Regions from separate parts of the Pectobacterium atrosepticum genome, predicted to be linked through region 2. Evidence: predicted binding sites of a transcription regulator. Region 2 holds the regulator's gene; each other region holds the start of a gene.
What was found. Region 2 encodes PhoB, which activates phosphate uptake and scavenging genes when phosphate is short. Its sites were predicted from a motif close to CTGTCATAAAACTGNCNNAT; they were not measured.
Positions count from the first base shown of each region.

Region 1 (10,139 bases), 1.3 Mb from region 2:
GTGCCCCGATAGCGGTGAACATCGGTAATATCGAGATTACTCCGACGCTGCAAGTACCTGGCGGGCTTTCTACCATGCGGCCTGGCGACAGTATCGCCTGATTTTCAAGGGGGTACATTATATGGCGCTCGATTTCACAACCTTTATGACAGGCCGTTATGCAGACGTGATTGTTGAAGGTGCAATGATTACGCTGAAACTGGCTGTGGGGGCCTGGCTGCTGGCCATGTTCATTGCACTAATACTGCTGGTGATAAGGCTGACAGAGCGCCGCGTAGCAATATGGCTGGTAGCCGCCTACGTCTCTTATCATCGTAATGTACCCACTCTCATTCAGTTGATGATGTGGTACTTCGCTATTCCCACGCTGTTGCCGGAATCGCTGCAAATGTGGATCAACAGCTTCAATGCTGAATTCCTGTTCTCGATGTTTGCGCTTGGTTTGTGTCAGGCTGCCTATTTTTCGGAGGATATCCGCAGTGGTCTTCGCGCTATTCCAGACGGGCAAAATGAGGCATCCCGCGCACTGGGTATGAGTTTTATGCGCTCAATGCGTTCTGTGATCCTGCCGCAGGGCATTCGCAACGCGCTGCCGTCGCTGATCAACCACACTGTACTGCTATTTAAAAACACCAGTCTGGCAATGGTGATTGGCGTAGCGGAACTGACGTACATAACTCGCGATCTAGAGAACCAGACGTTCCGCACCTTTGAAGCTTATTTGATTGGCACGCTAGGGTATTTGATATTTTCCCTGCTACTGATGGGGGCGGGGGCGCTGCTATCGCGTCACTATCAACGTGTGTATGCGAGGTAACGACGATGTTTGATATTTTCACGATCCTGCGTGACCACGGAATGTTGCTTTTGGTAGGGCAATACCCGAGCGGACCACTCGGCGGTGTACTCTGTACCCTGTTGATTTCATTGCTCGCGGTGTTGCTGTCGTTCCCACTTGGTGTTTTGGTTGGGTTGGCACGGCTATCTCCGTGGCGCTGGTTAAGCTGGCCCGCCACGTGCTGGGTATATACGCTGCGTGGCATTCCACTGATGATGGTCGTGTTCTGGACCTATTTCTGTGTGCCTCTGCTTATCGGCCATAACATCAGCGGTTTTTCGACCATGCTATGCACACTCGTGATTTACGAGAGCGCCTACATTGCCGAGATTGTGCGCGGAGGGATTCAGGCGCTGCCGTCAGGGCAATATGAAGCCTCGCGTGCATTGGGTATGAGCCACCTGAAAGCCTTGCGGCTGGTGATCTTACCCCAGGCGCTATTTAACTCGTTGCCAAGCCTCATCAGCCAACTGGTGTCGATTATCAAAGACAGCACATTGGGCTATGTGATTAACGTTCCTGAGCTGACCTACGCGGCTAATCAGGTGAGTAACCAACTGCTTACCAAACCGTTTCAGGTCTTCGCCATTGTCGCGCTGAGTTACTACATCATCTGTTTTAGTTTGACTTTTTTAGCGAACCGACTTGAAAGCTGGATTGCCAACAAGCGGCTGAATGGGCAATCCCCGTCGGGTGATGATGACCATCATCAATTATTTTTCGCCAACCCTAATCTGAAGAAGGAGGCACCATGATCCCGATGATTTTATTTAATCAGGTCAATAAATGGTACGGTGAATATCAGGCGCTGACCAATTTGAGTGCTGAAGTTAAACCCGGTGAAGTGGTGGTGGTTTGTGGCCCATCAGGTTCTGGAAAATCCACGCTAATTCGTACCGTCAATCGTTTAGAGCCTATTGAACAAGGGCAGATCTTATTTGATGGCATTGATATTCATGGCACCAGCACGCGACTGAATCAACTTCGTACACGCATTGGCTTTGTCTTTCAGAACTTCAACCTGTTCCCGCACGTATCGGTCATTGATAACATTATGATGTCGCCGATCAAGGTACTGGGCATGAAACGTTCAGAAGCGCGTAAGAACGCGGGAGAATTGCTTGAGCGGGTGGGGTTGTCACACAAAGCACAAGCGTATCCTGCGCAACTTTCCGGTGGGCAACAGCAGCGAGTGGCAATTGCGCGCGCACTGGCGATGAAGCCACCTGTCATGTTATTTGACGAACCGACATCGGCGCTCGATCCTGAAATGGTCGGCGAAGTGCTGAACGTGATGCGCGGTCTGGCACAAGAGGGAATGACCATGATGTGTGTGACGCATGAAATGAATTTTGCCCGTGACGTTGCCGATACTATTTGGTTTATGGATCAGGGACGAATTTTAGAGAAATCAACGCCAGCGCGGTTCTTCACTGCGCCTGAGCATCCCCGTGCGAAGCGATTTTTGAGCGATTTGGTCGTATAAAATAGAGCCTGTACATCGAAGGGTGTACAGGTTTCGGCAGGTCAATACCCACAAGTCAGCCTTTCGGGTTCATCGGTTTTGCATGGGCTTTGCCCTACTGACGTTCGTCTCAGAAATCAGTTGATGACGGGGATTCAAATCATCCGCAGTAAAGCCCCTCAGGGTTAAAAAGGCCTGAATTTTCCCGCTTGCTGTTATTGTCATAAAACTGTCATGTTGTGTACATTTTACTGTCACCAAATTGTCCTATTTTTCCTCCTGCGAACTACACTCTGATTTGATAACTCTGATTGATAACGACTCTACGTCGACACGTCGAGTATCCCACAGGAGGGATTATGAAACTGATGCGTACCACTCTTGCCAGTGTTGTTGCGGCAACCTTTTCTTTGACGGCATTTTCTGCTTTTGCTGCTGCTAACCTCACCGGTGCCGGTGCGACATTCCCAGCGCCTGTTTATGCTAAATGGGCTGACTCCTATCAAAAAGAAACCGGCAATAAAGTTAACTATCAAGGGATCGGTTCTTCTGGCGGTGTAAAACAGATTATCGCTAAAACGGTAGACTTCGGGGCTTCTGATGCGCCGCTGGCTGACGACAAATTAGCACAGGATGGTTTATTCCAGTTCCCAACCGTTATCGGTGGTGTGGTACTGGCAGTGAACGTTCCTGGTATCAAATCTGGCGAATTAACGCTGGACGGTAAAACACTGGGTGATATCTACCTGGGCAACATCAAAAAATGGAACGACCCAGCGATCACCAAGCTGAACCCGAATGCCAAGCTGCCGGATCAGGACATCGCTGTGGTTCGCCGCGCTGATGGTTCTGGTACGTCTTTCGTGTTCACCAGCTATCTGGCGAAAGTGAACCCAGAGTGGAAAGAGAAGATTGGTGCTGGTTCTACTGTGAACTGGCCGACCGGTCTGGGCGGTAAAGGTAACGATGGTATCGCGGCGTTCGTACAGCGTCTGCCTGGTTCTATCGGTTACGTAGAATATGCGTATGCCAAGCAGAACAACCTGGCTTACACCAAACTGATTTCTGCCGATGGCAAAGCGGTTAGCCCGACTGGCGCAAGTTTCAGCAACGCGGCCAAAGAGATCGACTGGAGCAAGTCTTTCGCTCAGGATCTGACTAACCAGAAAGGCGCTGATGCATGGCCGATCACGTCAACCACGTTTATCCTGGTTCACACCAAACAGGAAAAACCTGAGCAGGGCGCTGAAGTGTTGAAATTCTTCGACTGGGCGTTCAAGAAAGGCGGTGAGCAAGCAGAAGCACTGGATTACGCCACACTGCCAAAAGAAGTGACTGAGCAAATCCGTGCTGCCTGGAAAACTCAGGTCAAAGACAGCAGCGGTAAAGCACTGTACTGATTATTGTATCGACAACCGTCGTGTTGATAACCAGATCGTGATGAGGTTGTCAGGTTCTGGGAATACGGTAGTGGAATAACACGTCGTATCGGGGCGGAGAGGTGATAAGCCTCTCTGCCTTCAATAGCTTATTAAATGTAGTTAAAACGAGAAGAGAGACGTATGGCGGAGTACAAGCCAACTATCAAAGCCCCGGGAAAATATGGCGATATCCTCTTCAGCGCGCTGGTAAAACTGGCGGCGCTGGTCACGCTACTGCTATTGGGAGGCATTATTGTTTCCCTGATTGTGGCGTCCTGGCCCAGCATCGAGAAGTTCGGTTTTTCCTTCTTGTGGACGAAAGAGTGGGATGCGCCCGCAGAGCAGTTTGGTGCGCTGGTTCCGATTTACGGCACCATCGTGACCTCACTGATTGCACTGATTATTGCGATTCCGATTAGCTTCGGGATTGCGTTATTTCTGACTGAACTGGCACCAACCTGGTTGAAACGTCCGCTTGGCGTGGCGATTGAATTGCTGGCGGCCATTCCGAGTATTGTTTACGGCATGTGGGGGCTGTTCATTTTTGCTCCGCTGTTTGCCAAATATTTCCAGCAGCCGGTAGGCAACGTCCTGTCCGGCATTCCTATTGTTGGCGCACTGTTCTCCGGCCCGGCGTTCGGGATTGGTATTCTGGCAGCTGGCGTCATTCTGGCCATCATGATTATTCCGTACATTGCGGCGGTCATGCGTGATGTGTTTGAGCAAACGCCAGTGATGATGAAAGAGTCTGCCTACGGCATCGGTTGTACGACGTGGGAAGTGATCTGGCGCATTGTGCTGCCTTACACCAAGAACGGTGTCATCGGCGGGGTGATGTTGGGGTTGGGGCGCGCTTTGGGGGAAACCATGGCAGTGACCTTTATCATCGGCAACACCTACCAGCTCGACAGCGCTTCACTCTATATGCCAGGAAACAGTATTACCTCTGCGCTGGCGAATGAATTCGCCGAAGCCGAATCCGGCGTGCATACCGCGGCGCTGATGGAGTTGGGGCTAATCCTGTTTGTGATTACCTTTATTGTTCTGGCGTGTTCAAAACTGATGGTTATGCGTCTGGCAAAAAATGAGGGGGCGCGCTAATGGCTACATTAGGCATAGAACAAGAAGCCGCACTGGAACGCTCACGGCGTAAAATGCAGGCCTGGCGCCGCCAGAAAAACCGTATTGCACTGTTTTTATCCATGTCTACGATGGCCTTCGGCCTGTTCTGGCTGGTATGGATCCTGTTCTCGACCGTTACCCGAGGCGTGGATGGCATGTCTCTGGCGTTATTTACCGAAATGACACCACCGCCAAATACCGCGGGTGGTGGGTTGGCGAATGCCATCGTCGGGAGCGGATTGCTGATCCTGTGGTCGACGCTGCTGGGTACGCCGCTGGGCATTATGGCGGGTATCTATCTGGCGGAATACGGTCGTAAATCCTGGATCGCTGAAGTGATTCGTTTCATCAATGACATTCTGCTGTCAGCGCCGTCCATTGTGGTCGGCCTGTTTGTCTACACGCTCGTGGTGGCAAAGATGCAGCACTTCTCCGGTTGGGCTGGGGTAATTGCGCTGGCGCTGTTGCAGGTGCCGATTGTGATTCGTACCACCGAGAACATGCTCAAACTCGTGCCGGATAGCCTGCGTGAAGCCGCTTATGCGCTGGGTACGCCGAAATGGAAAATGATTTCTGCGATTACGCTGAAAGCATCGGTATCGGGCATCATCACCGGGGTGTTACTGGCTATCGCGCGTATTGCCGGGGAAACGGCGCCGTTGCTGTTTACGTCGCTGTCGAATCAGTTCTGGAGCACGGATATGATGCATCCGATTGCTAACCTGCCCGTTACCATCTTCAAATTTGCGATGAGCCCATTTGTGGAATGGCAACAGTTGGCCTGGGCGGGTGTACTGCTGATTACGCTGTGCGTTCTGCTACTGAATATTCTGGCGCGTGTTATTTTCTCCCCGAAGACACATTAGTTCGCTAAAAACATTAGTTTTCTGATAAACATTAAATAAATTCAAGGCGTTGCCCGGCGGCGCCAGGAAAAAGAGAGAAGTCTTGATGAGTATGACTACTGAGACATCCACCAATAAAATCCAGGTACGCGATCTGAATTTCTACTACGGAAAATTCCATGCGTTGAAAAACATTACGCTGGATATTGCCGCGAATCAGGTTACTGCGTTTATCGGCCCGTCCGGCTGTGGTAAATCCACGCTGCTGCGTACGCTGAACAAAATGTATCAGCTCTACCCTGAGCAGCGCGCCGAAGGCGATATCCTGCTGGATGGCAATAACATCCTGACGGATAAGCAAGACATCGCGCTGCTGCGTGCCAAGGTGGGTATGGTTTTCCAGAAACCGACGCCGTTCCCTATGTCCATTTACGATAACATCGCGTTTGGTGTTCGCCTGTTTGAGAAACTGTCCCGCGCTGATATGGATGAACGTGTTCAGTGGGCGTTGACCAAAGCGGCGCTGTGGCAAGAAACGAAAGATAAGCTGCACCAGAGCGGCTATAGCCTGTCCGGTGGTCAACAGCAGCGTTTATGTATTGCACGCGGTATTGCGATTCGCCCAGATGTCTTGCTGCTGGATGAACCTTGCTCTGCACTCGATCCGATTTCTACCGGCCGTATTGAAGAGCTGATCTCCGAGCTGAAAAAAGATTACACCGTGGTCATCGTGACTCACAACATGCAGCAGGCAGCGCGTTGTTCAGATCATACGGCGTTCATGTATTTGGGTGAACTGATTGAGTTCAGCGATACTGATACCCTGTTTACTGCTCCACGGCAGAAACAGACTGAAGATTACATCACCGGCCGTTACGGTTGATTAGGAAAGCATCATGGATAATCTGAATCTGAACAAACACATTTCCGGTCAGTTTAACGCCGAACTGGAACACATCCGCACGCAGGTCCTGACCATGGGCGGGCTGGTGGAGCAGCAACTGAGTGACGCGATTACCGCAATGCATAATCAGGATGCGGAACTGGCTCAGCAGGTGATTGAAGGCGACTCCAAAGTTAACATGATGGAAGTGGCGATCGATGAAGCCTGCGTGCGCATTATTGCGAAACGTCAGCCCACCGCCAGCGATCTGCGTCTGGTGATGGCGATCATCAAAACTATCTCCGAACTGGAGCGTATTGGTGACGTGGCGGATAAAATCTGCCGCACCGCACTGGAGAAATTCTCCCATCAGCATCAGCCGCTGCTGGTCAGTCTGGAATCATTGGGCCGCCACACCGTGCAGATGCTGCATGACGTGTTGGATGCGTTTGCCCGAATGGATCTGGACGAAGCGATCCGTATTTATCGTGAAGATAAGAAAGTGGATAAAGAGTACGAAGGGATTGTGCGTCAGTTGATGACTCACATGATGGAAGATCCTCGTACTATCCCGAGTGTACTGACTGCGTTGTTCTGCGCCCGCTCTATCGAGCGTATCGGCGATCGTTGCCAGAACATTTGCGAATTTATCTTCTACTTCGTCAAAGGTCAGGATTTCCGTCACCTTGGTGGTGATGCGCTGGAGAAATTGCTGGCGCAGAAAGAGAAGAAAGAAGAAGAAGAGTAAGTCTGCGACTGCTTACCACAACTAGAGGTTGCTGATAAAGTTCGTAGAGCGGTAGTAACGGATAGATCGTAAAGACGCTGCAAGTACGTCCATGTAAGCTCGGATTGCGCAGATATGAATCTCATCCCTGAGATTTACCCTGCCGGGCCGTCGCAAGCGACGTTCAAAAGCGTTCCTGACGCTTTTGTCCATGGCGCAAACGCTTTACTCTTCTATTCCGTCACTCCCGTTTTCGTTCGACAAATAAGTTTGTCAACGGCCTAACGCCCTGCTTGCAGGGCGTTAATTTTTATAGCGATTTAGTTTTTAAGGATAGTGAATTAGATCGTGGAAGCGCACGGTGATGTCGGTAGGGTTGTGATAGCGGTGTTCTCTATCAGCAGCAAAGCGCAGGGCGTCACCCGCGGACAATAAGTGCGTCTGCCTATCAACGGTAATCTCCAACTGGCCTTCCAGCACAATAATATGCTCGATCACCCCGTTTTCGTGCGGTGATGAGGTGCTGCTGGCACCGGCAGCCAGTTCAATAACTAACATATCGAAACGCAGCTTTTCATCGAAGGGGAAGAGTGGCACAACGTGCATTCCCGCCTCGTTTTCCCTGAATGCAGAACCCGTCCCTGAGCGATACGTTACGTCTTCACCCGCGAGCGTCGGTTCAATAAAGGTAGAGAATGCGACATTCATACCGGTCGCGATTTTCCATAGGGTAGCAACTGTCGGGCTGGATTCGCTACGCTCGATCTGACCCAGCATCGCTTTGCTCACCCCTGTTTCTTCTGCTGCTCGCGTGAGGCTCCAGCCTTTCCCTTGCCTTAACGTTTTCAATGTATTGCCAATGCGGCTGGTTAGTTCATCAGACATCAATGCTGGCTCCCGCTTGTGCGTTATAACGCACGCTGCTATGTTAACGCTTCCTGTGCGTTATAGCGCACGATCAGAGTGAGATGCTATACCATGCCAGCGTCATTTGCGCTAAAAGATGTCACCTTTTCGACGCTCATCGCCGGTTTTGTTGCGGTGTTGGTGGGCTACACCAGCTCGGCCGCCATCATTTTTCAGGCGGCGGAAGCGGCGGGTGCCAGTGCGGTACAAATCGGCGGCTGGTTAAGTATGCTGGGGATTGCTCAAGGACTGGCTTCTATTAGCCTATCGCTGTATTACCGTGCGCCGATACTCGCGGCTTGGTCAACGCCGGGGGCGGCGCTGTTGGTCACTAGTCTGCCGGGTACGTCGCTCAATGAAGCGATTGGCGTGTTCCTGTTTGCCTCTGCACTTATCTTTGTCTGTGGGATCACGGGTCTGTTTGCCCGCTTAATGAATGTGATTCCGCAGGCCATTTCTGCCGCGATGCTGGCGGGGATTCTGCTGCGTTTTGGCGCGGATGCATTTCTCTCTCTGCAACAGGATTTCTGGCTCGCTTTCGCGATGTGCGTGACCTATTTGCTCAGTCGTCGGCTGATCCCTCGCTTTGCCATTGTATTAACGCTGCTCGCTGGCTTGTTGCTGGCGTTATTGCGTGGGCAAATTGTGGTTTCTGATTCGCCGCTGGTGTTTGCCGTACCGGAGTTTATTACGCCGCATTTTTCGTGGGCGTCTCTGCTGGGCGTTGGTATTCCGTTTTTCATTGTCACTATGGCGTCGCAGAACGCACCGGGCGTTGCCACGCTAAAAGCGGCTGGCTATCAGGTTCCCGTGTCTCCGCTGATTACCGTTACGGCATTAATCGCGTTGATATTGACGCCGTTCGGCGGTTTTTCCGTGTGTATCGCCGCGATTACCGCCGCGATCTGTATGGGGTCGGATGTGCACCCCGATCCGAAAAAACGTTATCTTGCTGCCGTCGCGGCGGGTGGGTTTTATCTGCTGGCAGGCATTTTTGGTGGATCTATCGGGCAGCTTTTTACCGCACTGCCGCAGCCGCTGATTCACGCTATCGCCGGTTTAGCACTGCTCAGCACGATTTCAGGCAGCCTGTATCGCGCGTTGCTGGATGAAAAACAGCGTGATGCTGCGGTCGTGACTTTCCTGATCACCGCCTCTGGGCTGACGTTGTGGGGCATTGGTGCGGCGTTTTGGGGACTCATCGGGGGAATGATGACCTGGTTTATTCTGTCAGCATACGCTGATAAGGCTCGCTGAATCGTCAGGATAATCTGCCAGAATACCGAAGTAACATAAGGTTATATTATAGCTTTTTATGTTATTTCCCGCGTTTTCACCCTGCTGATAGCCTGCTGTTAATAGAGTAATAATTAAGGGGCAGGGAATGAAAAAGCAGATTTTGACAGTGACTTTGTTGGCTGGATTGGCTTCCGTTTCTGGTGCTGCACAGGCAGATAAACTGGATGATATTCAGAAGGCGGGCGTGGTGAAAATTGCCGTCTTCGACAGCAATCCGCCGTTTGGCTATGTCGATCCGCAGAGCAAAAAGCTGGTGGGTTATGATGTTGATATCGCCGAGGCGATTGGTAAGGCGCTGGGTGTGAAGGTTGAACTACGTGCGACCAACCCCGCTAACCGTATTCCGTTGTTAAGCTCTCAGAAGGTCGATCTGATTGCCGCGAACTTCACCATTACCGATGAGCGCGCCAAGCAGGTTAACTTTAGTCTCCCTTATTTCGCGACCGGACAAAAATTCATCGCTCGTAAAGGCGTGCTGAAAACGCCGGACGACATCAAAACGCTGCGTATCGGCGCGGATAAAGGCACCGTTCAGGAAATTACTCTGCGCGAGCATTACCCGACCGCCAAAGTGATTTCCTACGACGATACGCCGTTGGCTTTTGTTGCGCTGCGTAACGGCAATGTTCAGGC
Region 1 covers NZ_CP009125.1:4,942,010-4,952,148, reverse strand. The annotation lists gene GZ59_RS22005 (SDR family oxidoreductase) at 1-101, shown strand, start outside; gene GZ59_RS22000 (amino acid ABC transporter permease) at 122-817, shown strand; gene GZ59_RS21995 (amino acid ABC transporter permease) at 823-1,593, shown strand; gene GZ59_RS21990 (amino acid ABC transporter ATP-binding protein) at 1,590-2,324, shown strand; gene pstS (phosphate ABC transporter substrate-binding protein PstS) at 2,663-3,703, shown strand; gene pstC (phosphate ABC transporter permease PstC) at 3,866-4,825, shown strand; gene pstA (phosphate ABC transporter permease PstA) at 4,825-5,712, shown strand; gene pstB (phosphate ABC transporter ATP-binding protein PstB) at 5,798-6,574, shown strand; gene phoU (phosphate signaling complex protein PhoU) at 6,588-7,322, shown strand; gene GZ59_RS21960 (helix-turn-helix domain-containing protein) at 7,629-8,186, opposite strand; gene GZ59_RS21955 (benzoate/H(+) symporter BenE family transporter) at 8,280-9,464, shown strand; gene GZ59_RS21950 (ABC transporter substrate-binding protein) at 9,592-10,139, shown strand, end outside.
Region 1: pstS (phosphate ABC transporter substrate-binding protein PstS) is a predicted target of PhoB. The motif match lies at 2,522-2,541, and genes of this name have one in related genera.

Region 2 (10,139 bases):
AAAAAAACATATTTCACAAAAACATCGCCGATGGAAAGCAGGATAACGGCCACAAAAAAGGCCGGATCGTATGATCCAGCCTCTGTGTATCCATTATGGGATAAGGTTACCTCATCGGTATCACCACACGCGATTGGCGATATCCACAACAAGCTTCAGCTTATTCCACTGCTGATCTTCCGTCAGGCTGTTGCCCTCTTCCGTTGAAGCAAAGCCACACTGCGGACTCAGGCAAATCTGGCTGATATCGACATACTTTGCCGCTTCCGCGATACGCGCTTGCACGACCTCAGCCTCTTCCAGCTCGCCGTTCTTCGTAGTGATCAGCCCCAACACAACCTGCTGGTGACCCGGCTTCACAAAACGCAGTGGCTCAAATCCGCCCGCTCGCTCAGTATCGTATTCCAGGAAGAATGCATCGACATTCAATTCACCAAATAGAATTTCTGCAACAGGCTCATACCCGCCTTCAGAAATCCAGGTCGAACGGAAATTACCACGACAAACGTGTAAACCGATAACCAGATCGGCAGGTTTATCAGCCAGTGCTTTATTCAGGACATCGGCATAGGTACGTGCCAACTGTTCCGGATCTTCACCCCGTTCACGGATCTGGCGTTTTTGATCGTCAGAGCACAGGTAGGCCCATACGGTGTCATCCAGTTGTAGGAAGCGGCAGCCAGCATCATAAAATGCGTGAATCGCATCACGCCAGGTTTGCGCCAGATCGTCGAAGTAATCAGCCAAATCGGGATAAACCGTCGCATCAATCGCTTTTCGGCCGCCGCGGAAATGCATCACGCTGGGACTAGGAATCGTCATTTTAGCGACTGCATCGCCAGAAATGCTGTTCAGGTAGCGGAAATGATCGAGCATCGGATGTTGAGGGTTAAAACTCACTTTATCCACGACACGAATCGCATGGGATTTGGTCTGAATACCGTTGAATTGAATACCGTGATCGGCTTCATAGCGCTCTACGCCGTGCAAATCGGCAAAGAAGTCGAAGTGCCACCAAGAACGGCGCAACTCACCGTCCGTCACAACCTGCAAGCCAGCTTCACGCTGCTTTTCTACCACCCGCAGAATCTCACGATCTTCAATATTCCGCAGCGCGACATCATCAATCTCGCCCGCTTGGTGCTGAAGACGTGCCTGCTTAATTGCAGCCGGACGCAAGAAACTGCCGACGATATCGGCACGGAAAGGGGATAAGGTGTTCGCCATCTGTCGCTCCTGACATGTTGCCAGCACTCACCTTCAGGAAAGAAGCGTACTGGCAGATAGTTTCAATATGAAATATTTGCCCAGAGGGATAGTTACATTTAATCTTATTTAGCCATCTGGACGTCTAAATTTAAAACTATCGTGTCACGTGGAGAATCTCAGAGCAATGGAAGAATTTTCACATCACGTGAATAAAATTCATGTAGCGTGAAAACATCGTAAATTCATAATGGGAAGGGGTGTTATTCCGACAGGCCAATCTGTTGGCGCGCCTGACGACGTATTTCTTCCGGTAGCGGCAAATAGCCATCCTGATTCACCAGCGATTGTCCCGTTTCGGACAGCACGCGCGCCAAAAATGCCGCCGTCAGTGCTTCCAACGGTTGTCCGGGTGCTTTGTTTACATAGATGTAGAGATAGCGGGTATAGGGATACAAGCCACTGCGAATATTTTCAGTCGAGGGATAAATGTAGTCGGTGCCTTGTGCGGCTAATGGCAGCATTTTTACACCGCTGGAACGAAAGCCCACGCTGGCATAACCGATCGCATCGCTTGACGCAGCAACCGCCTGCACAACGGACGCCGAACCAGGCAGCTCATTGACTTGAGGAAGAAAATCGCCGCGGCATAGCGCTTTTTGCTTAAAGAACCCATAGGTTCCCGACGCAGAATTTCGCCCATAGCGCAGTAGCGAGCGTTTTTCCCAACTGCCACGCAGCCCAAGGTCGCCCCACTGTTTTATCGGCTGGTGGTTACCGCAGCGCTGCGTAATCGAAAAGATAGCGTCCAGCTGTGACAAATTCAGCCCCGACAGGGGGTTATCCTGATTAACCAACACAACCAGCGCATCCATTGCCACCGGCACCGCCAGCGGCGGATAACCGTAGTGCTGGACGAACGCCTCAATTTCACTGGCCTTCATCGCCCTACTCATCGGCCCAAGCTGCGCGGCCCCTGATGCCAGAGACGTTGGCGCGGAGGACGACCCGGCGGCCTGAATCTGTAAATTTACATTAGGGTAATGCTGGCTGAAATCCGCCGCCCAAAAAGCCATCAGGTTAGCCAGCGTATCCGACCCCGCGCTTGAGAGGTTACCCGCCAACATCTGACGAGGCTGCGCGGAGCAAAGCGTACTGAGCAGCAGTAAAAAAGCGACTGCGATACGTGTGGCGGATTTCATGGATAGCGTTTTCCGTCAGGCTGAAGGTTTAGCCGTATTTTCAGCCAGAGAGGCAGGGACAATCAACCGATTCGGCAACGTAAAGACAAAACGTGATCCCAGACCATCCTCACTCATGATCTCCAGACGGGAATCATGATGGCTGAGCGCATGCTTAACAATCGCCAGCCCCAGCCCGCTGCCGCCCGTCTGTCGCGAACGCGCTTTATCCACCCGATAAAAACGTTCAGTCAGACGCGGCAAATGCTCGGCTGCAATGCCCGGCCCGTTATCGCTGACCTGAAATTGCGCACCTTGTGGGATCTTCTGCCAGCAGACTTCGATACGCGTTCCCTCTGGCGTATGGTTGACCGCGTTATACACCAGATTGGATACCGCACTGCGCAACTGTTCTTCATTACCAAACACGCGGAGGTTTTCATTCACACGAAAGACGATCTCATGACGCCCCTGGCTCAGGGTCTGCGCTTCACGCTGCAATACGCGCAGCATCAGTGGAATATCGACTTTTTCATTCAGATCGATCGCCGTCGCGGCCTCAATGCGGGACAAGGTCAGCAGCTGTTTGACCAGCCCGTCCATGCGTCGGGTCTGTTCCTGCATAGTACTCAACGCTTTTCCGCGTAACGCCGCATCCAGCGTGTCTTCCTGCATCATTTCCAGATAGCCCTGCAACACCGTCAGCGGGGTTCTCAGCTCATGGCTTACATTGGCAAAAAAGTTACGTCTGGCACCTTCAAGCTGGTGCATTTGCGTAATATCACGCACCACCATCAGTAGCTGCCCTTCGGAATAGGGCATCACACGGAATTCAACATGGTGGGAATTATTCAATTGCAGCGTGAGAGGACGGCTGAAATCCTGTCCTTTCATATAATTAGTGAATTCAGGATAACGTAATAAATTGAGGATATTCTGACCGTTATCCTCCGGCCAGCGGAAATTGAGCAGGTGCTGCGCCAGATGATTACACCAGAAGATCGTTCCTTCTTCGGTGGTGATCACCACGGCATCCGGCAAGGATTCGGCACCGCTGCGAAACCGTTTGATCAAGAGCGCCAGTTCCCGGCGTCGGCGTCGGTTACGCAACTGCATCTGATAGAGCCCATAGAAGAGCGGCTCCCAGCTCCAGCGGCCGGGCGGCGGCGTCATACTGCGGTCAACCCACAGCCAATAAGAGAGTTTGAGCTGGTTATAAAAATTCCAGCAGAGCAGGCCTAGAACGGCGACCAGCAGAAACCAGGGCAGATAGCCAAAAATCAGCCCCAGCAGTAGCGCGGGTAAACAAAAAAAAGCTAGCTCCAATGCCAGCCTTTTCCAGGATAAACGTTCTAGCACGTTAGTGTTTCTCCGGTTACGACCACCTCAGTAACGCGTTGAAAAACGGTAGCCCGTTCCCCGAACGGTTTGCACCATTTTGTCATGCCCGCTGGTTTCCAGCGCTTTACGCAGGCGACGAATATGGACGTCGACAGTACGATCTTCAACATAAACGTTAGTGCCCCACACGTGATTCAGCAACTGTTCCCGGCTATAAACACGTTCAGGATGCGTCATAAAGAAATGCAGCAGTTTAAATTCCGTCGGCCCCATATCCAACGCGTGTTCTTCGGTCGTCACGCGATGAGAGGAAGGGTCAAGGCTTAGGCCGCGCATTTCAATCACTTCTTCCACCGCCATCGGTGAAATCCGGCGCATAACGGCTTTGATACGCGCCACCAGTTCTTTGGGTGAAAACGGTTTGGTAATGTAATCATCCGCCCCCACTTCAAGTCCGCGCACGCGGTCTTCTTCTTCGCCACGCGCGGTCAACATCATCACCGGAATATCACGCGTCAGTGCTTCGCGCTTCATATGCTTGATGAATTGCAGGCCCGAACCTCCTGGCAGCATCCAGTCCAATAACACCAGTTCTGGGAACGGCTCCGACAGTTGCGTTACCGCACTGTCATAATCTTCGGCTTCAACGGGTTGATAACCATTTTGTTCCAGTACAAAGCAGACCATTTCACGAATTGGTGCTTCATCTTCCACGACTAATATGCGTTTTGCCATTGTTAATCCTGTCGTTAATCATCGTCGCTGTTAGCAGGCGAAAGGCATTATGCGTCAGTTTTATGACAGATTTATGAAAAACACACTGCCCGCCGTCGCATGATGTTACAGCGCGTACATCTGATTTTTCGAGCCGCTTTCCAAACTCTTGATTCCACCGCGACAGCAGTCATCCCTGCTATATATAATCATGGTATTACGATGACAGAGCACCATAGCGACGACACACCATTTCACATAATGAATAATGACAACATCATCCAACGCCACGCGGCATGAATACCGAGAGAACACGATGCGCATTATCCACACCGCCGATTGGCATTTAGGGCAATATTTTTATACCAAAAGTCGCGCTGCTGAACATCAGGCTTTTCTGCACTGGCTTATCGCTCAGGTAGAACACCACCACGTCGATGCCATTATAGTCGCAGGCGATATTTTTGATAACGGTTCACCTCCCAGCTATGCGCGAGAAATGTATTATAGCTTCGTGGTAGAACTACAACGCACGGGCTGTCAGCTCGTCATTCTCGGCGGCAACCACGATTCTGTCGCGATGTTGAATGAGTCCCGTGGCTTGCTGGCCTGCCTGAACACGCGGGTGATTGCCTGCGCCAGCGACGATCCGGCACAACAGGTGCTCCTGCTGGAAAACCGTCAGCAGCAGCCCGGCGCCCTGCTCTGCGCGATTCCTTTTTTACGTCCGCGTGATGTGCTAACCAGCAAAGCCGGACAATCCGGTGATGAAAAACAGCTGGCGCTACAGGAAGCCATTACCGCGCACTACCAGCAGTGTTACCAGTTGGCTTGCCAAAAGCGCGATGAGCTTGGCTTGCCGCTACCGATTATTGCAACTGGTCATCTGACGACGATTGGTGCAACCGCCTCGGAATCCGTGCGCGATATCTATATTGGTACGCTCGACGCCTTCCCTGCTCAGGCTTTTCCCCCTGCGGATTATATCGCCCTCGGGCATATTCACCGCCCGCAGCGCGTGACCCAAAGTGAACATATTCGCTACAGCGGCTCCCCCATTCCGCTGAGTTTTGATGAACTCGGTAGTGAGAAATCCGTTTGTCTGGTCAGCTTTATACCCGATGCGCCACCGAAAATAGACCTACTGCCCATTCCCATGACCCAGCCGATGCAGCTGATTAAAGGCAGTCTGAGTGATATTGAACAACAGCTGTCCACCTTCCAGAACTATCAGGGCGATAAACCCGTGTGGCTGGATATCGAACTCAGCACGCAGGATTATCTGAGCGACATGCAAAAGCGCGTTCAGGCGATGACCGAGAACCTGCCCGTTGAGGTACTTCTGCTGCGCCGCACGCGCGAACAGCGTTTGCAGGCGATGACCCGACAGGACAAAGAAACGCTAAACGAATTGAGCGTGCATGATGTTTTTGAACGTCGTCTGGCAACGGAGACAGAAATGGAAGACGGTCGCCAACAGCGCGTTCGCACGCTATTTAATCAGGTTATTGATGAATTAGAAAATAGCGAGTCTGCCAAATGAAAATCCTCAGTCTGCGCTTAAAGAATCTCAACGCACTGAAAGGCGAATGGAAGATCGACTTCACGCAGGAGCCATTTTCCAGCAACGGCTTGTTTGCGATTACCGGCCCAACAGGCGCAGGAAAAACCACACTACTCGACGCCATCTGTCTGGCGCTTTATCACGAAACACCACGGTTGGGTCAGCTTTCCGCTGGTAATAATGACCTGATGACCCGTAACACCGCAGAGTGCCTCGCCGAGGTCGAGTTTGAGGTTAAAGGCGTCGGATATCGCGCTTTCTGGAACCAGCGTCGGGCTAGAAACGCCCCAGACGGTAACTTACAGGCCCCCAAGGCCGAACTTGCGCTCATTGAAGGCGGCAAAATCCTGAGCGAAAAGCTCAATGACAAGAAAGAGATGACCACGCAGCTCACCGGGCTGGATTTCGGCCGCTTCACGCGATCCATGATGCTGTCGCAGGGGCAGTTTGCTGCGTTTCTCAACGCAAAAGCCGACGACAGAGCGGAACTGCTGGAAGAGCTGACTGGTACGGATATTTACGGACTGATTTCCGAACGCGTCTATGAAAAACACAAACAGGCAAACGTAGCATTGAACACGCTACAGGCGCGCGCATCTGGTATTCAGCTGTTGACCGATGAGCAGCGTCAGCAGGTAGAAACACAGCTTGCCGAGCTGATCCAGCAAGAGCAACAGGGCAACGCCGAGCGTGAGCAAGCACTGACTACGCTGCGCTGGTTTGAGCAATTGACACAGCGGCAAACGCAGCTCACCAACACGCAGGCACAACACGCGAGCGCCGAATCAGCCATTCAGCAGGCCAAGCCGCAGCTCGACAAGTTAGCCAACAGCGAACCGGCAGAAAAACTGAGACCGCTACATCAGGAGCGAGAGCGCTATCGGCAGGAGTCTCTTACGCTCGTCCAACAGATTGAACAACTGACTGAGAAACAAAGCGCAGAACAGTTGTCTTTGACAACGTTACGCCAGCAGGAAGAAAAGGCAGAACAGGACGTTACTAAGCATAAACTGGAACGTCAGAAACAAGAGCTGTTGATCAACGAACAGGTTGTGCCGCTTGACCATCGTATTGCCACGTTGGAGCAGCAAAAAAACCAGCAGCAGGACGATCTGACAAAAACGCAGCGTCGCCTACAAGCTGACGAAAGCAAACAAACGCAGATAGCGGCGGAACAACAGCAAGCCAAACAACAGATTGAACAGGTTCAATCTTATCGCCAGCAATACGCACATCATCAGCAATGGGGAGAACAGCTTCCTCTGTGGCGCACACAGTTTCGGCAATTGCGCCAGTTTCAGGACGAGCAGCATAAGCTGAACCAAAAACAGGCACAGCACACCGAACAGTCGGCGACGCTACAGCAAGAGGCAGAGACGCTGACGGCACAGCAGCGTGAACAGCAAGCGGTCGTTGATGCAGCACGCGAGTTGTTCACACATCACGATGAGGCACTGAAAAATCAAGAAGCACAGCAGCCACTTTCCGCCTTGCACCAGCGGTTTAATCAACTCATCGATCAGCGAACCGCACGCCAACATCTCACGGCAATCAGCGACCAGTTCCAGCGTCTTTACGCCCGTAAACAGCAGTACCTCATCAGACAAGAGGAGATACAAGGGCATATCAGCCAGTCAGAAGCCTTAAAGAAACAGCAACAGTCTGAGTACGAGCAGCGCACCCAGCATCTGATCGATCTGGAAACGGTGTACCGGCAGGAAGAACGGATCGTTAAGCTGGAAGCTGAACGGCAACGGCTACAGACTGGAAAAGCGTGCCCACTATGTGGTTCAACCGAGCATCCAGCGATTGAACGCTATCAGGCGCTACAACCATCCGAAACTCAACGTCGCCTGACGGCGCTACAACAGGAAGTAAGCCAATTAGCAACGGCACTGGCGAATACGACGGCACGGCTGGCCTCACTAGAGCAGCAGCGGGAACAGCTGCAACAGGACATCGCTCAGAACGATGGCGAACATCAAACGCTGTTGCAACAGTGGCAAGATGTCAGTGAGCGCTTACAAGTTAACTATACGCTGGAACAGCAGGACGCGGTTGCCGCTTGGTTTGCACAACGCGAGGCCGAAGAACAGGATATTCGCCAGCAGATTGGCACACGCGAACAGCAGCAAAAGCGGTGGCAGGAAAGTAAGGATTCACTGACAGCTAATGAGACATTGCTGCGGGAACTCGACCAGAAAATCGCGCTGAATACCCAGAAACAGACCTCGCTGCGCGTTACGCAGGAAGAAACTACCCAATCGTTGCAAAACGTGCACCAACAGCTCGCACAGCACACTGAGGAAATCACACAGGCGCTGGCAAATGCGGGCCTTCTTCTGCCGGAAGATCACGCACAGGATGGTTGGTTGGTTCAGCGCGAGAGCGAATGGCAAGACTGGAAAACCAAAGAGCAAGAGCTGTCTCGCTTAACGCCTCGATTAGCCACGCTGGAAAGCGATCTCCAGCATCTGAATCACAGTGTGACCGAGGCAAAGCAGCTACTACAGATGCAGCAACAGCAGTTAGAACAGCACAACGGCGCACTCAAAACGAGCCAACAAGCGCGGCTTGAGCTTTTCGGCGACAGGAAAACAGCGGACGTTCGTGAACACCTGCAACGGAGCAGCCAGCTGTATGACGACGCGATCAGGCTAGCCCTGTCAGCACGTCAGCACGCTGAAACGACGTTGAGCCGCCTGACGGGAGAGCTGACCCGCACGCAGCAGCAGTATGAACAAAGCACTCATCAACGCGATAGTACTACCGAACGCTTTCATCAGGCTTTGCAGCTAAGTGCTTTTGCTGATGAAACCGCCTTCCTGAATGCGCTGCTTGATGAACAGGAACGACAGACCTTGCAGACATTGAAGGAGAAACTGTATCAGAGCTTGCAGCAGGCAGCGGCGTTTCACCAGCAGGCTGAACAGGCATTACTTGAACAGCAACAAAAACGGCCTGCATCCCTACCAGAAGAAGCAACGCAGGAAGCAATACAACAGCAGCAGTCAGAACTGAATGAGGTGCTGAAAACCAACCTGCGGCAACAGGGTGAATTCCAACGTCAGTTATCTGACGATCGGCAACAGCGCCAGAACCAACAGGTCTTGCTTAACGAGATTGCCCAAAGCCAGCAAATGTATGATGACTGGGATGCGTTAAACTTGCTGATCGGTTCAAGTAAGGGGGATAAATTCCGCAAGTTTGCTCAGGGGCTAACGTTGGATCATCTGATCTACCTCGCCAATCTCCAGCTTTCACGCCTGCACGATCGTTACCAGCTAAAACGTAAACCGGGTGGCGAGCTGGAACTTCTCGTGATGGATACCTGGCAGGCAGATGCCGAGCGCGATACAAAAACGCTATCCGGCGGCGAGAGCTTTTTGGTGAGTCTGTCGCTGGCGCTGGCGCTATCCGATCTGGTCAGCCATAAAGCCAGCATCGACTCTCTGTTTCTAGATGAAGGCTTCGGCACGCTGGATGCCGAAACGCTGGATATCGCACTGGATGCACTCGATAACCTGAACGCCTCCGGTAAAACCATCGGCGTCATTAGCCATGTCGAAGCCATGAAGGAGCGCATTCCCGTACAGATCAAAGTGCAGAAAATTAACGGACTAGGCGTCAGCCAACTGGCACCGCAGTACGCCGTTTAGCCATTACTCCGTCTTTGGCCATAGCCAGGCGGCTCCGCGTACCCCGCTGGAGTCGCCATGTATGGCCTGACGCACGGGCGTTTCGCACTCGCCACCGAAAATCCACTGTTTAATCTTTTCCGGCACGGTCTGATAAAGGCGAGAAACATTGCTCATTCCACCTCCCAGTACCACCACGTCAGGATCGAGCAGGTTAATCACATGCGCCAGCGATTTCGCCAAACGATGTTCATAGCGCTGCAATGCCAGCTCTGCGATGGCATCACCCTGCTCCGCTAAGGCAATAATTGCCTCGCCCTTGTGCGGCTGGCCGCTCAGGCGCTGATAATCCAGCGCAAATCCCGTACCGGAAATAAAGGATTCAATGCAGCCGGACTTGCCACAGTAGCAGGGAACCGTCTGCCGATAGCGCAGCTCATCTTCATCCATCCAGGGCAGCGGATTATGCCCCCATTCACCAGCAATACCGTTGCC
Region 2 covers NZ_CP009125.1:1,236,446-1,246,584, reverse strand. The annotation lists gene GZ59_RS05475 (cobalamin-independent methionine synthase II family protein) at 121-1,227, opposite strand; gene GZ59_RS05470 (PstS family phosphate ABC transporter substrate-binding protein) at 1,470-2,408, opposite strand; gene phoR (phosphate regulon sensor histidine kinase PhoR) at 2,424-3,746, opposite strand; gene phoB (phosphate response regulator transcription factor PhoB) at 3,774-4,463, opposite strand; gene sbcD (exonuclease subunit SbcD) at 4,759-5,985, shown strand; gene GZ59_RS05450 (AAA family ATPase) at 5,982-9,665, shown strand; gene mak (fructokinase) at 9,669-10,139, opposite strand, start outside.

Region 3 (10,139 bases), 1.2 Mb from region 2:
TGGGCTTTATGTATCGTCTGCATCATCAATATGGCGAGGTATTACTCTTCATTACGCGTGTTACTGATGATTTTGCGTGACTGTGACCCACTGCTTTACCAATACGTTGATGGGGGAGGTTTTTTTACATCGCACGGTCAACCAAGCAAGCAAATCAGGCTGGTAGGCTATATCTACGCGCAACGCTATCTTGACCATCACGACCCTGAGTTTATTCGCCGCTGTGAGCGGGTGCGGGGACAATTTCTGCTCACGACCGCCCTGTGTGGCCTCATTGTCATCAGCCTGATTGCCATGATGATGTGGTATTAAGGCATTGTATTTATATAATTATTGGTACTTACACAATCTCTGGTATTAACAACATGAACGTCGATAAAAAGTAAAAAGGCGATTCCCCACAGAATCGCCTTTTTTTATGACGGACATCCTTGTCCGTTCCCCTGCGGGCCGTCGCAAGCGACGTTGAAAAACGTTCCCTACGTTTTTATGCGTTATGAATCACCGCGATTAGATCAGCTTCAACGCCAGCCAGTACAGCGTACCAGACATCAACATTGAGACTGGCAGCGTCAATACCCAGGCCAGCAGAATGCTTCTTATCGTTTTGCCCTGTACGCCCCCACCGTCCGCAATCATCGTCCCAGCAACCGCCGAGGACAATACGTGCGTGGTGGAAACTGGCATCCCGGTGTAGCTCGCAACACCAATCGACAAGGCAGCCGTCACCTGCGCCGAAACGCCTTGTGCGTAGGTCATGCCTTTCTTACCAATCTTCTCACCGATGGTCACAGCAACGCGTTTCCAGCCCACCATCGTGCCCAGAGACAGCGCCAACGCAACCGCGACGATAATCCAGAGAGGCGCGTATTCAACCGTCTGCAGCATGTCTTTACGCAGGTTGTTCAGGTAGCGTTTATCTTCGCCCGACGTTTCTGGCAGCTTAACCACCCGATCCATCGTATCCGCGATGCACATCAACAAGCGACGCACTCTGCTACGATCGTCAGGATTCAACTGGTCGTAACTTTTCAGGTTATTCAGCAGACCCTGAGTACGTTCAATCGCGATCATCACGCGTGAACTATCACAGTGGAATTCTTTCTGACCGTTGCCGGGAATCGTACTTTCTGGCACAGGAATTACTGGCGGAGACAGATCGATAACGTGCGTCAACGCGTCGCCATGCTGCTTGTAGTATTCCTGTAAATTGACAACGGCATCGCGGGTACGGCTGATGTCATAGCCAGATGCGTTCATGTTGACAATAAACCCGGCTGGCGCGACACCAATCAGCACCAGCATAATCAAGCCGATACCTTTCTGACCGTCGTTTGCACCGTGAGAGAAGCTCACACCAATCGCCGACAAGATCAGCGCGGTACGCGTCCAGAACGGCGGCTTACGTTTGCCGTCCTGCTTCTCGCGATCGACGGGCGTCAGATGCACGCGTTTGCGTTTTTTACTGTTGTTCCAGAACCGACGCAGCACCAGCAGCATCAGGCCTGCGACTACCATCCCCACAATTGGCGATAGCAGCAACGACAGGAAAATGCTGATCATTTTCGGTACGTTCAACGCATCAACGATGGAGGTATCCGTCAGCAAAGCGTTGGTCAAACCAATACCGATAATGGCACCGATAAGCGTGTGGGAACTGGAGGCAGGAATACCAAAATACCAGGTACCCAGGTTCCAGATAATCGCGGCCAGCAGCATGGAAAAGACCATCGCCAGACCGTGCGCCGAACTCACGTTCAGCAATAAATCCGTGGGAAGAAGGTGAACAATCGCATAGGCCACGCTCAGGCCGCCCAGCAGTACACCGAAGAAATTAAAGACACCCGCCATAACAACGGCAAACTCGGCGCGCATGGCTCGGGTATAAATAACAGTGGCAACGGCATTCGCAGTATCGTGAAAACCGTTAATGGCTTCATACATCAGCACAAACAACAAAGCCAATATCAACATCAGGCCGGTGTAGTAATCCAGTCCGGCAAATAAATGTAGCATAAACGTTAGGCCATTTAGTGGTCATGAACGCGGCGCATTATCGGCGACAAGCAGGGGTCGGGAAAAGCAAAATATGACATTTTTTTGACTTAATATGTGATGGGGATAGACAGGAAAAGCACTTAATCAATATAAATCAAGCAATTATATATTTTTACTAAAACATGCAAATTGTTACGCTGGTATCGAACAGAAACCAACACTACAATTCGCCACCTCGATGGCTTATTTGCCAACGGCAATCCAAGATAAAATCACTCATCGGAGAAATGCATTGTGGAACAGTTTGACGCTGTCATCATCGGTGCCGGTGCAGCAGGCATGTTTTGTGCCGCACAGGCGGGACAACGCGGGCTGCGTGTTCTACTGCTCGACAATGGCAAGAAACCCGGTCGCAAAATATTGATGTCCGGCGGCGGGCGCTGCAACTTTACCAATATGTATGCGGAACCAGCGGCGTATCTGTCCCACAACCCTCACTTCTGTAAATCAGCATTGGCGCGTTATACCCAATGGGATTTCATTAGTCTGGTCAACAGCCACCGCATCGCTTATCACGAGAAAACGCTCGGCCAGCTGTTCTGCGATGATTCCGCACAGCAAATCGTGGATATGCTGGTAACAGAGTGCGAGCGGGCTAACGTCACTCTCCGTCTGCGCAGTGAAGTTACCTCGGTGGAGAAATCAGACGATCTGTTCACCATCCACCTGAGCAACGGGACATCATTCCAAAGCACATCGCTGGTTGTTGCCTGTGGTGGCCTGTCGATGCCAGGCCTTGGCGCGACGCCGTTCGGTTACCAGCTCGCCGCACAATTTGGTATCAACGTACTCCCAACCCGCGCCGCACTGGTGCCCTTTACGCTGCACAAGCCTTTGCTCGAACAGCTGCAAACGCTCTCCGGCGTCTCTGTACCTACCGTCGTCACCGCAGAAAACGGCGTGATATTCCGTGAAAACATCCTGTTCACGCACCGCGGGCTCTCTGGTCCCGCTATTTTGCAAATTTCCAGCTACTGGCAGGCAGGTGAATTCGTCACCATCAACTTACTGCCCGATTGCGATCTCACCCAACTTATCAATGATGAGCGCACGGCTCACCCGAACCAAAGCCTGAAAAACACGCTGGCACAATGGCTACCTAAACGACTGGTCGAATGCCTGCAAGCGTTAGGACAATTGCCGGATATCACGTTGAAGCAGCTCAACAGCACACAGCAAACGCATATTGAGCAGAGCCTACAACAGTGGCGTGTGCAGCCAAACGGCACTGAAGGCTATCGCACGGCTGAAGTGACCATCGGCGGAGTTGACACTCGAGCACTGTCCTCCAAAACCATGGAGACCAGCACGGTACCAAGTCTGTATTTCATCGGTGAAGTGGTCGATGTAACTGGCTGGCTCGGGGGGTATAATTTCCAATGGGCGTGGAGTTCAGCATGGGCCTGCGCGCAGGCGCTGCCTTTCTGCAAATAGGCACTATAATAACCACTATTCAGCGCTCTCCTTGAATTCACGGAGAAAAGGACGTCTCTACATAGGCCTCTGCTGCCAGAAAGGAGATGTTGATGAGTCCCAGACGTAGTGAACGTAAGATCAACATGTTGCAGTTATTGGTTGCGGGTATGCTGCCGCTGCTGCTCGGATTACTGTTCACTTTTGTAGAGTCCAGATTAATGGTAAAGCGCGATTTGGAATCCACCGCGCAAATTGCCATGAATCATGCTGAGAATATTTCGACACAAGCATGGAAGATGGTGGATCGTCTCCAACACTTTCATGGTCAACCCTGCAACGCCATCGGTGATGAACTACAACGTCTTGGCTCGGTTTTTTCTTACTTTCGTGCGATTGGTGTTACCCATAATAACGACATCTATTGCTCTTCAACTTTTGGCAGCACGCTGACGCCAATAAGCCGCGTCATTCAACAGCCGTTACCAGAAACCTATTCTGAACGCTGGAGCCTGTCGATTGCTGGCTCAGACAACGTAAAAGGACGCCCAGCACTGATCTTCGTCCAGACGCCCCTCTCGGGATACGGTGCTTACGCCATGGTCGATGCGCAATACCTCATTGATCTTATGATTGCGATTAGCCAGATCCGTGGCTATGAACTCATTCTGCAAATGGACAACGGTCACCCGATTCAAACTGGCCCGACGATTACGCCCCGCACCGGCTTATTTTCTACCTCTGCGCTTGAAATCAAATCGGATCGCTTCCCCATTACTCTCCATATTATCGCTCCCGCCGCTCAGGAAATAACGAACTGGATGCAGGCATTTTTCACGTTTCTACCACTGGCAATTATTCTCTCTCTGCTTTTTACTACGGCGATATGGTACTGGCAAAAACGTAAATTATTATTCCGCGATGAAATCCGTAAAGGCATCGCTAACGGCGAATTTTCCGTATATTACCAGCCTATCTATGATGCAGATTCGCGCTCCTGTACCGGAGTCGAAACATTACTGCGCTGGCGGCGCAGTAATGGGCAGTGGATTAGACCCGATATATTTATCTCTGCCGCCGAAGCAGAAAGTATGATCATTCCCATCACCCGGCATTTATTTGATCTGGTCGCATCCGATATCGCCAGTTGGCAGGTAAAACCCGGATTTCATCTGGGGCTCAACGTTGCAGCAGAGCATTTGCATCACCCAAGTTTCGTACCAGACGTACACCGCTTTGCGGAGAAAGTCGCATCCCATTCATTAAGCATTACGTTGGAACTAACAGAACGTAATCTCATCAGCAACGGTCCTGAAATCATACAGCGTCTGCATCAGCTGCGTGAAGATGGCTTTATGATTGCCATCGATGACTTTGGCACCGGCCACTGTTCACTCTCTTATCTGCAAAATTTTCCGCTGGATTGCCTGAAAATAGACCAGGGATTCGTCAGTGCAATTTCATCACCGGATGAAGAAGCCCCTATTCTTGATGCCATTATTAGTTTAAGCCACCGCATCAAGCTTCAATCGATAGCGGAAGGCGTGGAAACCGAACAACAACTCATGTATTTACAACGGCGCGGCGTCAAATATATACAGGGATTCCTTTATGCTAAGCCGATGGACAATGAATCGTTGCGGGTCTGGCTTCACTACAATGGCAATAAATCGATTGAGAGTTTTATGATTAAAAACGAAGAAGGGGAGAAGAAATAATAACCGGCAGAAGCTTGTCCACCGGTTTTCGATGATCGGAAAATCAGAAACGATAACCGACACCAATATTAAAGCCGTCTACACGGGCTTCATAGATTTTTGTGCCTTCGTAGCCAATATCAATCGCCCAGTTTGCTACTGGTGTAATTTGAATACCGGCACCGTAAGCAAATTTGGTTTTACTTTCACTGTAGCTTTCATTGCCTGATTGATTGGGCAATGTATAGTTATACGAGTTTTTTACTTTAGCATGGCCTAAACCAGCAAGCCCATAAATACTCACGACATCATTAATTTGGTAGGAAGGTCCAACCATTAGTGAATAGTATTTAACATCGTCGCTCTCGTGTGAGCTGAATCCAATACTACTCTGGTTGTAATCTTTTTTACCGCCTAGATAGGTAAAAGAACCAATAATACCCAGTGCAGAATCACCCTGATAATGGTACTTGGCCGTAACCCCTTTCAGATCTTTAAAATCTTCGACTTTCGCCTGAGCATAGCCCAATGACACCGTCTGTGTCGCCTGAGCAACAGACATTCCCATGGCACAAGTAATCAGAGTGGAAAGCAGCAGCGTTGTTTTTTTCATAATCGAAACATCTTCCATGTTTGAATAAAAAGACGGTTTCAACAAAGCGAATATATAACCATCGCGAATGTTGGCCGCACATAAATTTACATTTAAATACGGCGAGGTAAAGTCTGTATTATTTTCAAACAACTGAAGAAATAATTACATTAATCATTAAAAAACAATAAGATAAATATCATTCGGGCCAATTAACGAGCTGTTTTTACTCTGTTTTTTGGGAACATTCCGAACTAAAGGCAGGGAGAATATGCCAATGATCAACATCAAAAACACTGAGAAGAGAAGCCCCTAATCTTATAAAGGACTATTTTTATAAATGGCTGGTTTTATAACTGAATTGTATTAATAGACAATATTTGAACAGGAGGAAAGATGAGAATGATTTACTGGGGAAGAATGTTGGTCGGCGAGAGAGGATTCGAACCTCCGACCCACTGGTCCCAAACCAGTTGCGCTACCAAGCTGCGCTACTCGCCGAATTCGGGCGCATATTACTGCTACCTTATTGAGGCGTCAATCCCTTTTTAGCAAAAGGATTTCGGCTGCTGTTAAAGTATCCATTCCTTGTATTTACAGCCTGAAACCGACGTCCTTGTCCGTGGTTCATGTCAATTAGCCGGTTTCTGACACCAGTTATTTTTAGGGTTAATACCGCCGTCAGGTGACGTGTATCCCAAACATCCAAGAATCGTGTCAAACAGCTCTTCATGGCGATGTGTTTTGCCAACGCGCTGTTGCGCTTTCAACTGCTCAAACGCATGCAGATTATCGGTGTCAGCCAGAAACTTATCCGATGTCCATACCATCATCGGTGAACGGAACTGCTCAGGCGGTGCCATCTGACGCGGCGTACCGTGCAAATGATAGTTATCATCGATGGACTCACCATGATCGGAGGCATAAAACACAATCGCTTTCTTATCCCGAACCTGATCGATCACGCTATCAATGAAGCTATCGGTATAGAGCACGCTATTATCAAAAGCATTAATCAGCTGCTCACGCGTACAGGATGCATCAACGCCCATACACTCTGGCTGATAGCGCGCAAAACTGCGGGGATATCGCATGGAATACAGGTAGTGAGAGCCTTTGGTATGCAGCACAATCAGATGCTTACCTTTAGGGTAGCGCCCCAGCGATTCCTTGACCTCATCAACCAGCAACATATCCTGCACTGATTTGCCGTCATTGTGTTTCTCTGACGCGATCATTTCGCGGAAGGAATAGTTGTTCGCTTCAATGCTATTGTAAAACCACACCTCACTTTGCATAGCAAACAGTTCGGAGGTGAAGCCCAACTCTTTCATTACAGCAAAGACATTCTGTTCTTTCAGAGTTCGCTGCGGGTTGTCTTCCGTACCGCCTTCTCGCACAAACATACAGCGCATGGAAAGCTTGGTTGAGGTATCACACGATTGGCCACGGAATGCGACCAGATTTTTTTCTTTTGATAACTTCGGCGTCGTATCTCTCTCGTAGCCTAACAGCCCCATATGATCCCAGCGGGTTGTTTCACCAATAATGAAAACCACGTAGGTATCGTCAATGCCTTTCGGCGGGACATAGGTAAAATGCTGAGCCGGATCGAAAAGATTGGAGGAGTCCAGACTCTCGTCATACTTGGTGTACGCAAATAATCCTAACGCGGACAACCAGTTAGAAGGTAGATAAGAGTGAGCGACTACGCCGCCATAGCTGGGCAAATCCACATTGGATTCTCGCTCGGATATCGACTGAATGTTGCCCATATAGCGAAGCGGCATCCAAACCAGCGCAACGACTGCCACAAGAACCAAAAGAGGAATCAAACGCTTTCCCGGTGATTTAAGCTGTTCAATCAGCGTATGACGCAGCGAGTTTTTCCAGATCAAAAACAGCGGCAGCGCACTCACCACCAGCATCCACAGGAAGAAACGAAAACCAATAACTTCTTTAGAAAGATCAATATCCGTGGTCATGACCGCTGCAATAATGCCATAACCAATCACGACATTAAAAAACGTCATGTAATAGCTTGCAGCAACGGAAATCAGCACTAACAAAGAAGCAATAATTCGATAAAAACGACGCCCCCCGAGTGAAATGATTCTCATCAGGAAAAAGGTGAATAAGATACTCGCGGTCAATTCGACAAGAGCGGGAATAAATGTTGGAACCTGGCTACCAGCAGAGAGTGAAAAATAATCAAATCGGCGGTAATACACTGAGATATTGAGAAAAAGGCCAATATAAACTGCCAGGACAAACGATAACTTGGGTTGCGAAAAAGATGCTACAAACTTCATTATGACAAGTGCTCCAACAAAACCTTTCTTATTATCTGAAGCTATACGACAACATCCCCATGCCTGAGTTCAACGGAAATAATCAGACTCTCTCACGCATTTTTATATCGCAAACAGCAAATAGGCTCACACCGTTTAATTGGTAAACTTTACTTATGATTAAGTGGAAAAAACAGAAAAAAATTGTCCTTTTGTGTGAATGAATCTACGAAAAAATAAAAAGTGTGACTCCAACGTTTTCTGAAAAATCCCCCCCGCTTATCTATGTATTCCTTCGAGATCCAACCGAGCAATTAATTCCATAACGATTGGGTGATTCAGGAATGCCATAATCTCTTCTGCGCGTCGTTCCCCAATACCGGAGAACTGTCGCCATTGTTGCGCCGTCCGTTGCTGTAATGCCAACCAATTAACATTATTCAAGGCGCTAATTGCCGAACGAGGAACAGGAATGCCCAGTGCAAGTAGCCAGTGGGATAGCGACTTCTGTCGTGCCGACTGCAAACTCATGTAAATATCTCGCGCCCGCTTATCACCCATACCATTGACGGCATTAAGCTGTGCCTCGGTCAGATATAACCACGACAGCACATCCCCCAGTAAATCATGTTGCATCAAGCGCAGCCACATCCCGTCACGCATTCCCGCCAGATTTAAACCGTGTTCTCCACTCAACCAGACTAAGCGCGCCAAGAATTGCTGTTGGCAAACCACACTATAACGAAAACAGCTAAAAGCATGGAAATTATGTTCATCGGGCGAAACGATGACGGGCCGTTCAGTCCCACGCCATACCACATTATCCAAACGTGGGATCCCCTGCCCAGCCAGGCTGACGCTAACCCGATCGCCCGGCAGCACATCCCATTGTTTCCAACGAGATAGCGAACCCACATTCACTCGACTGACCGATTTGTCATCCAATTTCAAAGGACTAATCTTCAACACCACTGCGACTTTACCCGTCCGCCCGACAGAAAACGCCACATCAACCACTTCAGCAACCTGATGAACAGGCGGGTATTTCCATGCGATCGCCCAGTCGGCCGATGTGTTACGCCAATAGCGCCCCTGCGGTTCTTTAGTCTGGCGGATAACCACGCCATCCGTCACAAAAGGCAGTGGGCTGTGATACCAGTGGTCACGCCATTTCTCCACGTCGGCGAATGACTCAATGGCATGGGTATAGTCTGCCGTCATGGCAAACCCCATTTCCTTCAATTTATCCAGTCGTTCGGGCATCGCTTTTGGGCCATCCGGCCATTCCCAGACAAACAGGCCAATCTGCGATAACACCGGGGATGGCTGATGACGACGCATTTCTCCGGCCACAATCGAGCGTGCATTAACACCGCCCTGAGCATACTGTCGATGATCGGTCATCTTCAGGAAAAGCTCCCCTTGTAATACGAATGAGGAGGGTGCACCGCTTAATAAATGAGGAATATCTGGAATCAGGCGAGCTTTTTCAGTCCAATCTTCACCTTGCAGGCCGTTGCCTCGGCTAACCGCAGATACGAGTTTGCCATGCTGATAAACCAGTGTGACAGCCACACCATCGACTTTTGGCTGAACCCATAAATCCTCACGCTGTACGATCCATTGCACCAACTGCACGCGGTCAGACAATTTTTTCAATCCTGTATGGGCAACAGGATGAGGCTGCTTGCCATTATCAGGTAACCGAGCGGGAATAACGTTTTGGGGTTGAAAGCATTGTGACCACTGGTTTAGCTGTTCCCGCAGTTGATCATAAACATCATCCTCTATCGGGCTTTTCCCTTCGGTGTAATACACGTCATCCCACTGTTCTAACTGCTGACGCAATGCATCAATTTCTTTGCTGGCTCGTGTGTTATCCCAATCAGGGCACACGGCAGCTACCGCAGGGAAACCACCGATGCCCCCAACAACGATGATAATCAAAAATACGCTGTTCCTCAGCCACATAGTACATCCTGCCATCCATTAACGAATGGCCGCAGTACATAGCAACGGAGGGAAAAATACGAGACCCAAAAAGGATAAATGCCAAACGCGCCGCAAGATAATTTATCGTTTGCAGTG
Region 3 covers NZ_CP009125.1:51,234-61,372, reverse strand. The annotation lists gene uspB (universal stress protein UspB) at 1-312, shown strand, start outside; gene pitA (inorganic phosphate transporter PitA) at 511-2,016, opposite strand; gene GZ59_RS00245 (BaiN/RdsA family NAD(P)/FAD-dependent oxidoreductase) at 2,293-3,492, shown strand; gene GZ59_RS00240 (EAL domain-containing protein) at 3,585-5,189, shown strand; gene GZ59_RS00235 (Ail/Lom family outer membrane beta-barrel protein) at 5,233-5,781, opposite strand; tRNA gene GZ59_RS00230 (tRNA-Pro) at 6,185-6,261, opposite strand; gene eptB (kdo(2)-lipid A phosphoethanolamine 7''-transferase) at 6,393-8,072, opposite strand; gene ligB (NAD-dependent DNA ligase LigB) at 8,331-10,022, opposite strand.
Region 3: pitA (inorganic phosphate transporter PitA) is a predicted target of PhoB. The motif match lies at 2,088-2,107, and genes of this name have one in related genera.